DNA from 2 places in the Citrobacter telavivensis genome. Region 1 is predicted to be linked to the other one. Evidence: predicted binding sites of a transcription regulator. Region 1 holds the regulator's gene; the other holds the start of a gene.
What was found. The regulator PhoB, encoded in region 1, activates phosphate uptake and scavenging genes when phosphate is short. The targets are predictions, from matches to a motif close to CTGTCATAAAACTGNCNNAT.

Region 1 (4,365 bases):
GTCTTTCCCTGTGGGAAGAAACAGCGGTTTTTTTAAGCAATTCCAGCGGGATATGCTCCTGGGCTGGGACTGCGAAGAATAGTTTTTCGATTTACCGCCTGAATACAGTCAGTCTGACAGCATCTGGGGCGCAATTTAAACGCTTATAACGTTTTAAAGCAAGGAGGGATCTAAAAACTGGAAGATTATAGTGGTATCAAATAAATAACCAGTGCAAAACACTATGTTAAAGAAAAAGTCATGGCTTATCATTCGAACAAAAAACAACCAGGCGCGGATAAATTCAGCAGACTTATCTTAGCCGCAAAGAAAATAAGCCAGCATTGGCTGGCTTATGGAAAGAAAACCTTACAATTGTACTTTAAGCACTTTTTTTGGCAATTAATCGTTCCGGCAGCACAAAACTAAAGCGCGTGCCTTTGCCCAGTTGACTCTCGATATTCAGGCGACTTTCATGATGATTCAACGCATGTTTTACGATAGCCAGTCCCAGTCCACTGCCGCCCGTTTGCCGCGATCGCGCTTTATCAACGCGATAAAACCGCTCCGTTAACCGCGGGATATGTTCCGGCGCAATGCCTGGCCCGTTATCTTCCACGCTAAACTCCGCGCCGTACGGCATCGCGCGCCAGCGGACGGTGATATGGGTTCCCGCTGGCGTATGATTCACGGCGTTATACACCAGGTTGGACACTGCGCTACGCAGTTGTTCTTCATTCCCCAGCACGTTGAGTTGGTTATCCACCTCAAAGCTGAACGTGTGCTTCTGCTGGCTGAGCGTCTGCGCTTCACGTTCGACCATACGCAGCATCATCGGCACATCGACCTGTTCATTGAGCAGAAGCGTCGGTGCGGCTTCAATTTTCGACAGCGTAAGCAACTGTTTCACCAGTCCTTCCATGCGCGAGGTTTGTTCACGCATCGTCAATAGCGCTTTTTCGCGCGTTGCCCCTTCCAGCGTCTGTTCGTGCATCATCTCGAGATAGCCCTGCAACACCGTTAGTGGAGTGCGCAGTTCATGGCTCACGTTGGCAAAGAAATTGCGTCTCGCGCCTTCAAGCTGGTGCATCTGTGTCATGTCGCGCGCCACCATCAGCAGTTGCTTATCGGTGTACGGCATGACGCGAATTTCCAGGTGTCGACCGGTATTGAGTACCAGATTTAACGGTCGGCTAAAATCCCTCAGCTTAAGGTATTGCGTAAACTCCGGGTAGCGCAGCAGGTTCAGGATGTTTTGTCCGCTATCGTCCGGCCAGCGTAAGCCCAGCACCTGTTGCGCGAGGCCATTACACCAGAAGATCCCACCCTCTTCAGTGGTCAACACCACCGCATCGGGCAGTGACTCTGCCCCGCTGCGAAAGCGTTTAATCAGATTGCCCAGCTCGCGACGGCGCTTTTTATTGCGCAGTTGCATCTGATGCAAACCGTACAGCAGCGGTTCCCAACTGCCTCGTCCCGGCGGCGGCGTCATGCTTCTGTCGACCCACAGCCACCATGAGAGGCGTAATAAATTCCAGAAATGCCAGATCAGCAGTCCTGTTACCGATGCCAGTAAAAACCACGGCAGGTAACCAAAAAATGCACTTAGGATCAAGGCCGGGATACAGCAAAGTATCAGTTCCAGCACCAGCCTTTTCCATGACAGCCGTTCCAGCACGGGTCACTCTCCCTTCAGAGCCAGGCTCTTATTTATTCTTGTCTTTCAAAAACGGGTCGAAAAACGATACCCTGTCCCGCGAACCGTTTGTACCATCCGATCGTGGCCGCTGGTTTCCAGCGCCTTGCGCAGACGGCGAATGTGCACATCGACCGTACGATCCTCAACGTAGACGTTGGTGCCCCAGACGTGGTTCAGCAGCTGTTCGCGGCTGTATACCCGTTCGGGGTGGGTCATGAAGAAATGCAGGAGTTTAAATTCTGTCGGCCCCATATCAAGCGGATTTTCGCCGGTCATCACGCGGTGCGATGTGGGATCCAGGCTTAGCCCCTGCATCTCGATGACTTCTTCCACCGCCATCGGCGAAATCCGGCGCATCACCGCTTTGATGCGGGCCACCAGTTCTTTCGGGGAAAACGGTTTAGTAATGTAGTCGTCCGCACCGGTTTCCAGGCCGCGTACGCGATCCTCTTCTTCCCCTCTGGCGGTTAACATCATGACCGGAATGTCACGGGTCATCGCTTCACGCTTGAGGTGTTTAATAAACTGTAGACCAGAACCGCCGGGCAACATCCAGTCAAGAAGGATCAAATCCGGCCAGGGTTCATTAAGCTGGTTCACCGCACTGTCATAATCTTCAGCTTCAACGGGCTGAAAACCATTTTGCTCAAGCACGAAACAGACCATTTCGCGAATTGGAGCCTCATCTTCTACGACCAGAATACGTCTCGCCATGATTTGCCCTGTTATATAAGTTGCTTATCATCATCTGTCTTAATGCGGCGTCATTATGCGTCAGTTTTATGACAGATTTATGAAAATGCGTGCTGACGTTAACCTTAGGTTGTTGATTTATGACACCCGAGAAACGAGATATTACAGCCCACGAATGGTTATAATCCCCTTTATGCTTTTTTGCCATGGAACCGTTATGCGCATCCTTCACACCTCTGACTGGCATCTGGGACAAAATTTTTACAGCAAAAGCCGCGCCGCTGAACATCAGGCTTTTCTCGACTGGCTGCTGGAAACGGCGGTCGAACAGCAGGTGGATGCGATAGTCGTTGCGGGCGATATCTTCGATACCGGCTCGCCGCCAAGCTATGCCCGTGAGATCTACAACCGTTTTGTGGTCAACCTGCAGCAAACGGGCTGTCATCTGGTGGTATTAGCAGGAAACCATGACTCCGTCGCCACGCTGAATGAATCCCGCGAGATTCTGGCGTTTCTCAATACCACGGTTGTGGCCAGCGCCGGTCACGCGCCGCAAATCCTGAATCGCCGCGATGGCCAGCCCGGCGCGGTGCTGTGCCCGGTGCCGTTTTTACGCCCGCGCGACATTATCAGCAGCCAGGCGGGCCTGTCCGGTCAGGAAAAACAGCAGCATCTGCTGGGTGCCATCACCGACTATTACCAACAGCAATACGAGACTGCCTGCGCATTGCGCGGCGATCTCGCCCTGCCGATTATTGCCACCGGCCACCTGACCACCGTCGGCGCCAGTAAAAGTGACGCCGTTCGTGACATTTATATTGGCACGCTGGATGCTTTTCCGGCACAGAACTTCCCGCCCGCCGATTACATCGCGCTGGGCCACATCCATCGGGCGCAGAAGATTGGCGGCACAGAGCATATCCGCTACTGCGGCTCCCCCATCGCGCTGAGTTTTGACGAATGTGGCAAAAACAAATACGTGCATCGGGTGGACTTCCTGGACGGCAAGTTAGCCAGCGTCGAAGAACTCACCGTTCCGGTCACACAACCGCTGGCGGTGTTGAAAGGCGATCTCGCCGCGATTACCGAACAGCTGGAGCAGTGGCGCGATAGCGAGCAAAGCCCTCCGGTCTGGCTGGATATCGAAATCACCACCGATGAATACCTGCATGATATGCAGCGTAAAATTCAGGCGCTGACGGAAACGCTGCCCGTTGAGGTGCTGTTAGTCCGCCGCAGCCGGGAGCAGCGCGAGCGCATGTTGAGTAACGAACGCCGGGAAACGCTGAGCGAACTGAGCGTGGACGAGGTATTTTCGCGCCGCCTGGCGCTGGAAGAACTTGAGCCGCCTCAGTGCGAACGTTTGACATCACTTTTTCACCGCACATTACAGACACTTTCCGGGGAGCATGAGGCATGAAGATTCTCAGTCTACGCCTGAAAAACCTCAACTCACTGAAAGGGGAATGGAAGGTCGATTTCACAGCAGAGCCGTTTGCCAGCAACGGTCTGTTTGCCATTACCGGTCCCACCGGGGCCGGCAAAACCACGCTGCTCGATGCGATTTGCCTGGCGTTGTACCACGAGACGCCTCGCCTGAATACCGTGTCGCAATCGCAAAACGATCTGATGACCCGCGATACGGCGGAATGTCTGGCGGAAGTGGAGTTTGAAGTCAAAGGCGAAGCTTATCGTGCATTCTGGAGCCAAAACCGCGCGCGCAACCAGCCCGACGGCAATTTACAGGTTCCGCGCGTTGAACTGGCGCGCTGCGCCGATGGGAAAATCCTTGCCGATAAGGTGAAGGACAAACTGGAGATGACGGCGGATCTGACCGGGCTGGATTATGGTCGCTTTACCCGCTCAATGCTGCTCTCGCAGGGGCAGTTTGCTGCGTTCCTCAACGCTAAACCGAAGGAGCGTGCAGAACTGCTGGAAGAACTGACCGGCACGGAAATTTACGGGCAGATCTCCGCCCAGGTTTTTGAGCAGCA
Region 2 (4,365 bases), on a different contig from region 1:
CCACCATCCCCACTACGGTTGCCGAGCGGACGTTGGATTCAAAGCGGTACAGCGAGTAGGAGATCAGCAGCGGCATCACCTGGGGCAGCACGCCGTAAAGAATCTCTTCGATTTTGTTGGCACCGGTGGCGCGAATGCCTTCAACCGGACCGGGTTCAATGGCTTCCACCGCTTCGGACAACAGTTTGGAAAGTACGCCGGTGGTGTGGATAAACAGCGCCATGACGCCTGCAAAGGGACCGAGACCGACGGCGACCACAAACAGCATGGCAAACACCATTTCGTTGATGGCGCGGCAGGCGTCCATCGCCCTTCGCATCGGCTGGTAGATCCACCAGGGCACGAGGTTGTCGGCGCACATCAGGCCGAAGGGAATGGAGAGGATCACGGCCAGCGCGGTGCCCCAGACGGCGATTTGCAGGGTTACTGCCATTTCGCCGAGGTAGTCCCGCCACTGGCTGAAGTCCGGTGGGAAGAAATCGGCGGCGAAGGTCGCCATGTTGCCGGAGTCCTGAATCAGCGTGAGTGGGGCCATTTCGGCGCCTTTCCACGACACGACCAGCACGGCGAGCAGAATGGCCCAACTCACGAGCGAGAACCAGCTACGTTTCGGAGGTGGGACGGTGATGGTTTGCATGAAGTTCTCCGTGGTCTGTCATTGCCGGATGGCGCTGCGCTTATCCGGCCTACAGATGGAACGTAGGCCCGGTAAGCACAGCGCCACCGGGCAGAGCATTACTGCACCGCTTTGTTCACGCTGGTCATGGCGCTCAGCGCGGCGGTCAGACGGTCGAGATCGTCCAGTTGCGCTTTAATCGCGGAAGATTTACTGGTTTTCTCTTCAGCGTTCAGTCCTTTGTTGTCCTGCACGCTCTGCATCTCTTTAAACAGCGCGAGCTGGCGAATCGGTACCAGTTGCAGGTCGCTGGAGGCACGGAACGGAGCCCAGCCCAGACGTTCCAGCACGGTTTTTTCTTCCGCTGTTTTGCCGTAGTTCATGAAGAAGTCGTACACCTTGTCCTTGGTGGTTTCTGAGAGGTTCTTACGCCAGACGATCGGATCGCCCGGGATCAGCGGCGACTTCCAGATAACCTTCAGCGCTTTCAGCTTGTCCGGCGCGGAGGTTTTCAGCTTATCGAGGTTCTCGGTATTGTTAGTGGCGACATCCACTTGCTTGTTGGCGACGGCGAGGGCATTGGTTTCATGACCGGCGTTGACGGTGCGTTTGAAGTCGCTGGCGGCAATGTTGTTTTTGGCAAAGACGTAATAGCCCGGGACGAGATAACCGGAGGTGGAGTTGGGATCGCCGTTACCGAAGGTGAGATCTTTGCGTTTGGCGATCAGTTCGTCGAGGTTGTTGATCGGGCTGTCCTTGTTCACGATCAGCACGCTCCAGTAACCCGGAGATCCATCGGCGGCGACGGTCTGGGCGAAGACCTGGCCGTTGGCACGATCCACGGCTTCCATTGCCGAGAGGTTGCCGTACCAGGCGATATCGACTTTATTAAAGCGCATACCCTGGATGATCCCGGCGTAGTCCGGGGCGAAGAAGGCGTTCACTTTTACGCCCAGCGTCTTCTCCATATCCTTCAGGAACGGATCCCATTGGGGTTTGAGGTTTTGCTGTGATTCGGTCGAAATAATGCCAAAGTTCAGCGCTTTTTCCTGCTCTTCGGCAAAGGCGGGACTGAGCAGAGTACTGACGCTGAACATGCTGGTAAAGGCCAGCGCGGCTACCGTTTTATAGCTCATTTCCATTCCTCATATTGTTCCAGGCTGTTTCACCTGCCAGCCTGGGCTTTTTGAATTAAGCAGCCTGTGCGTTCGGTTCGACGCGGTTCATGCTGCGGTAGAGATGGTCAAATCGTTCGTTATCAAAGAGCTGGCTGCTGCCGTCATAGAAGACGTGTCCCTGACGCAGCGCGACAATGCGTTCGCAGTAGCGCAGGGCGTAATCCACCTGATGCAGCGTGACGACGACGGTAATGCCGTCGGTCTGGTTGATGTCGCGCAGGGTGTCCATCACGATGCGCGCCGATTCCGGGTCCAGTGAGGCAATCGGTTCGTCGGCGAGGATCACTTTGGCCTGTTGCATCAGCGCCCGGGCGATTGCCACACGCTGCTGCTGACCGCCGGAGAGCGTTGAGACGCGCTGGTGCGCAAAGTGCGCCATCCCGACGCGGGTCAGCGCCTGGAGCGCGCGCTGTTTCTGCTCTGCGCTAAACCAGCTAAAACAGGTGCGCCAGAACGGCGTACTGCCGAGCGCGCCAATCAGCACGTTCTCCAGCACCGTCAGGCGATTCACCAGATTGAACTGTTGGAAGATGTAACCGGTATGCGCGCGGCTCTTGCGGATATCGCGCGCCAGTCGGCCTTCATGCTGAACGGTGCGACCGAGCAGTTCGACGCGGCTGCCTGGCGATTTATCGCCGGTGATCAATCCGCTCAGATGACGTAAAAGGGTGGATTTGCCGGAGCCTGACGGCCCAAGCAGAGCCACCATCTCACCGGAACCTATGTTCAGATCAACCGCATGCAGCGCCTGATGCTGATTAAACGTTTTGGAGAGTTTCTCGACGCGAATGATCGTTTCCATGATGCGGCCTCTCTATAAAAAGTGGCCCCATCGTGGCGGATCAATATGACGTTTGGGTTAAGGGGACGTGACTTGCCGATGAAGAGTTAAGGTGAGTTTGATGACAAGACGGGAGGCACGCCTCCCGCTGTGTTACTCGGTTGGCTGGGGTTGTTTGACGACATTGATCATCCACGGTATGCCGTAGCGATCGCTGACTTTGCCAAAGCCATGTGCCCAGAAGGTTTCCTGCCAGTCTATTTCGATTTGACCCTCAGCGGCGAGATGGTCAAACCAGCGCTTCCCTTCATCGACATTTTGCGTGTCGAGGACCAGCGTGAATCCAGAATAGTGGGCGTTGTCCGATGAAATGGCATCACTCATCATGATGTCGCTATTGGCGATACGCAGGTTGGCATGGGCGATAGCGGTATCGGGGAATGTCATTGCGGACGGGCAACCGTCTTCGCTGTCCTGCGCCGATTTGGGCATTTCACCGAAGCTGATTTTATAAAGGAGTTCTGCACCCAACGTCTTTTGATAATACGCGATGGCGTCAGCACAGTTTCCGGCAAAAGAGATGTAGGGACTTAACGGCATAATCTTTACCTCAGGTAAGAGAAGCCACTTAAGTGTAGTTACCCCGGGCCCGGTAAGCGAAGCGCCACCGGGCAATTAAAATCAGTTCTTTTTCACGAACTCTGATTTCAGTTTCATCGGGCCAAATCCATCAATTTTGCAATCGATGTTGTGGTCGCCTTCCACCAGACGAATGTTTTTTACTTTCGTACCGATTTTCAGCATCGAGGAGCTGCCTTTCACTTTCAGATCCTTCACCACGGTGACGCTGTCGCCGTCAGCCAGCAGATTACCGTTGGCATCTTTCACAATCAGCGAATCGTCTTCATGCGCCGATTCCGCATCGTTCCATTCGTGGGCACATTCCGGGCAGATGTACATGCCGTTATCTTCGTAAGTGTATTCGGAGTTGCATTGTGGGCAGTGGGGTAATGACATGTCGATTTCCTCAAAAGTCAGCAAGGGCAAAAGCGCCCAAAAAATGGCAGATTGCCGAAAAAGGACGCAATTATACACAAAATCCTTAACGTTGTCGGGACTACTCTGTTTTTAACGTAAATGCCGAACTGTGACCGTAACCGGACGGCCAGACCAAAAAATCGAGGTAATATTTTTAAGGGAAATTGCTACCGTTTGTTATTTGAGATAAGGTGGCGAGAAATATCCTAAATAATTGGCTGGGCGATTTTCAGTCTGGGTTCTTTCAGCGCTTTACCCCTTATTTTTGGTAGGTGAAATTAACCTAAACTGGTCTGGTTTTTTATAAAACTGAACTACGCTTTTTTACTTCTTTACGTCACTGAGCGTCATTCAAAAGACAGTAATTAAAATAATAATTTCAATAATATCAGTAAATTAATTAATAAATCCTTTTCCATACGTAATTATTAAAGCCGAATATTCACTAATAAAATGAAACGGCTAAATAAAAGCAATAAAATTTGCGTTAAGGAAACATTTTTTATGTACACACAGACAATATATGAATTGAGCCAGGAAGCGGAACGCTTGCTGATGCTCTCTTTAGAACATCTTAAAACGGTAAAAAAAATGCCAACGGCAACGCTGGAGGGCGCTTCCTCATTAAAGAGAGAGGACGACCTTAACGTTCAGCCCATGCATTTTAGCGCCCGTGGGATCGAAACCCAGCAGGCCACGCTGAACAATGAGTTGCGAAAAATCTCGCGACTGGAAATGGTGCTGGCGATCGT

Region 2: a site for PhoB is predicted at 2,684-2,703, ahead of phnC (phosphonate ABC transporter ATP-binding protein). Genes of this name have one in related genera too.

What each region holds. Positions count from the first base shown of each region.
Region 1 covers NZ_JBGUBF010000001.1:147,561-151,925, reverse strand. The annotation lists gene phoR (phosphate regulon sensor histidine kinase PhoR) at 362-1,657, opposite strand; gene phoB (phosphate response regulator transcription factor PhoB) at 1,703-2,392, opposite strand; gene sbcD (exonuclease subunit SbcD) at 2,589-3,791, shown strand; gene sbcC (exonuclease subunit SbcC) at 3,788-4,365, shown strand, end outside.
Region 2 covers NZ_JBGUBF010000006.1:123,044-127,408, forward strand. The annotation lists gene phnE (phosphonate ABC transporter, permease protein PhnE) at 1-637, opposite strand, end outside; gene phnD (phosphonate ABC transporter substrate-binding protein) at 736-1,752, opposite strand; gene phnC (phosphonate ABC transporter ATP-binding protein) at 1,808-2,596, opposite strand; gene yjdN (VOC family metalloprotein YjdN) at 2,729-3,175, opposite strand; gene ACERJC_RS20550 (zinc ribbon domain-containing protein YjdM) at 3,257-3,592, opposite strand; gene crfC (clamp-binding protein CrfC) at 4,118-4,365, shown strand, end outside.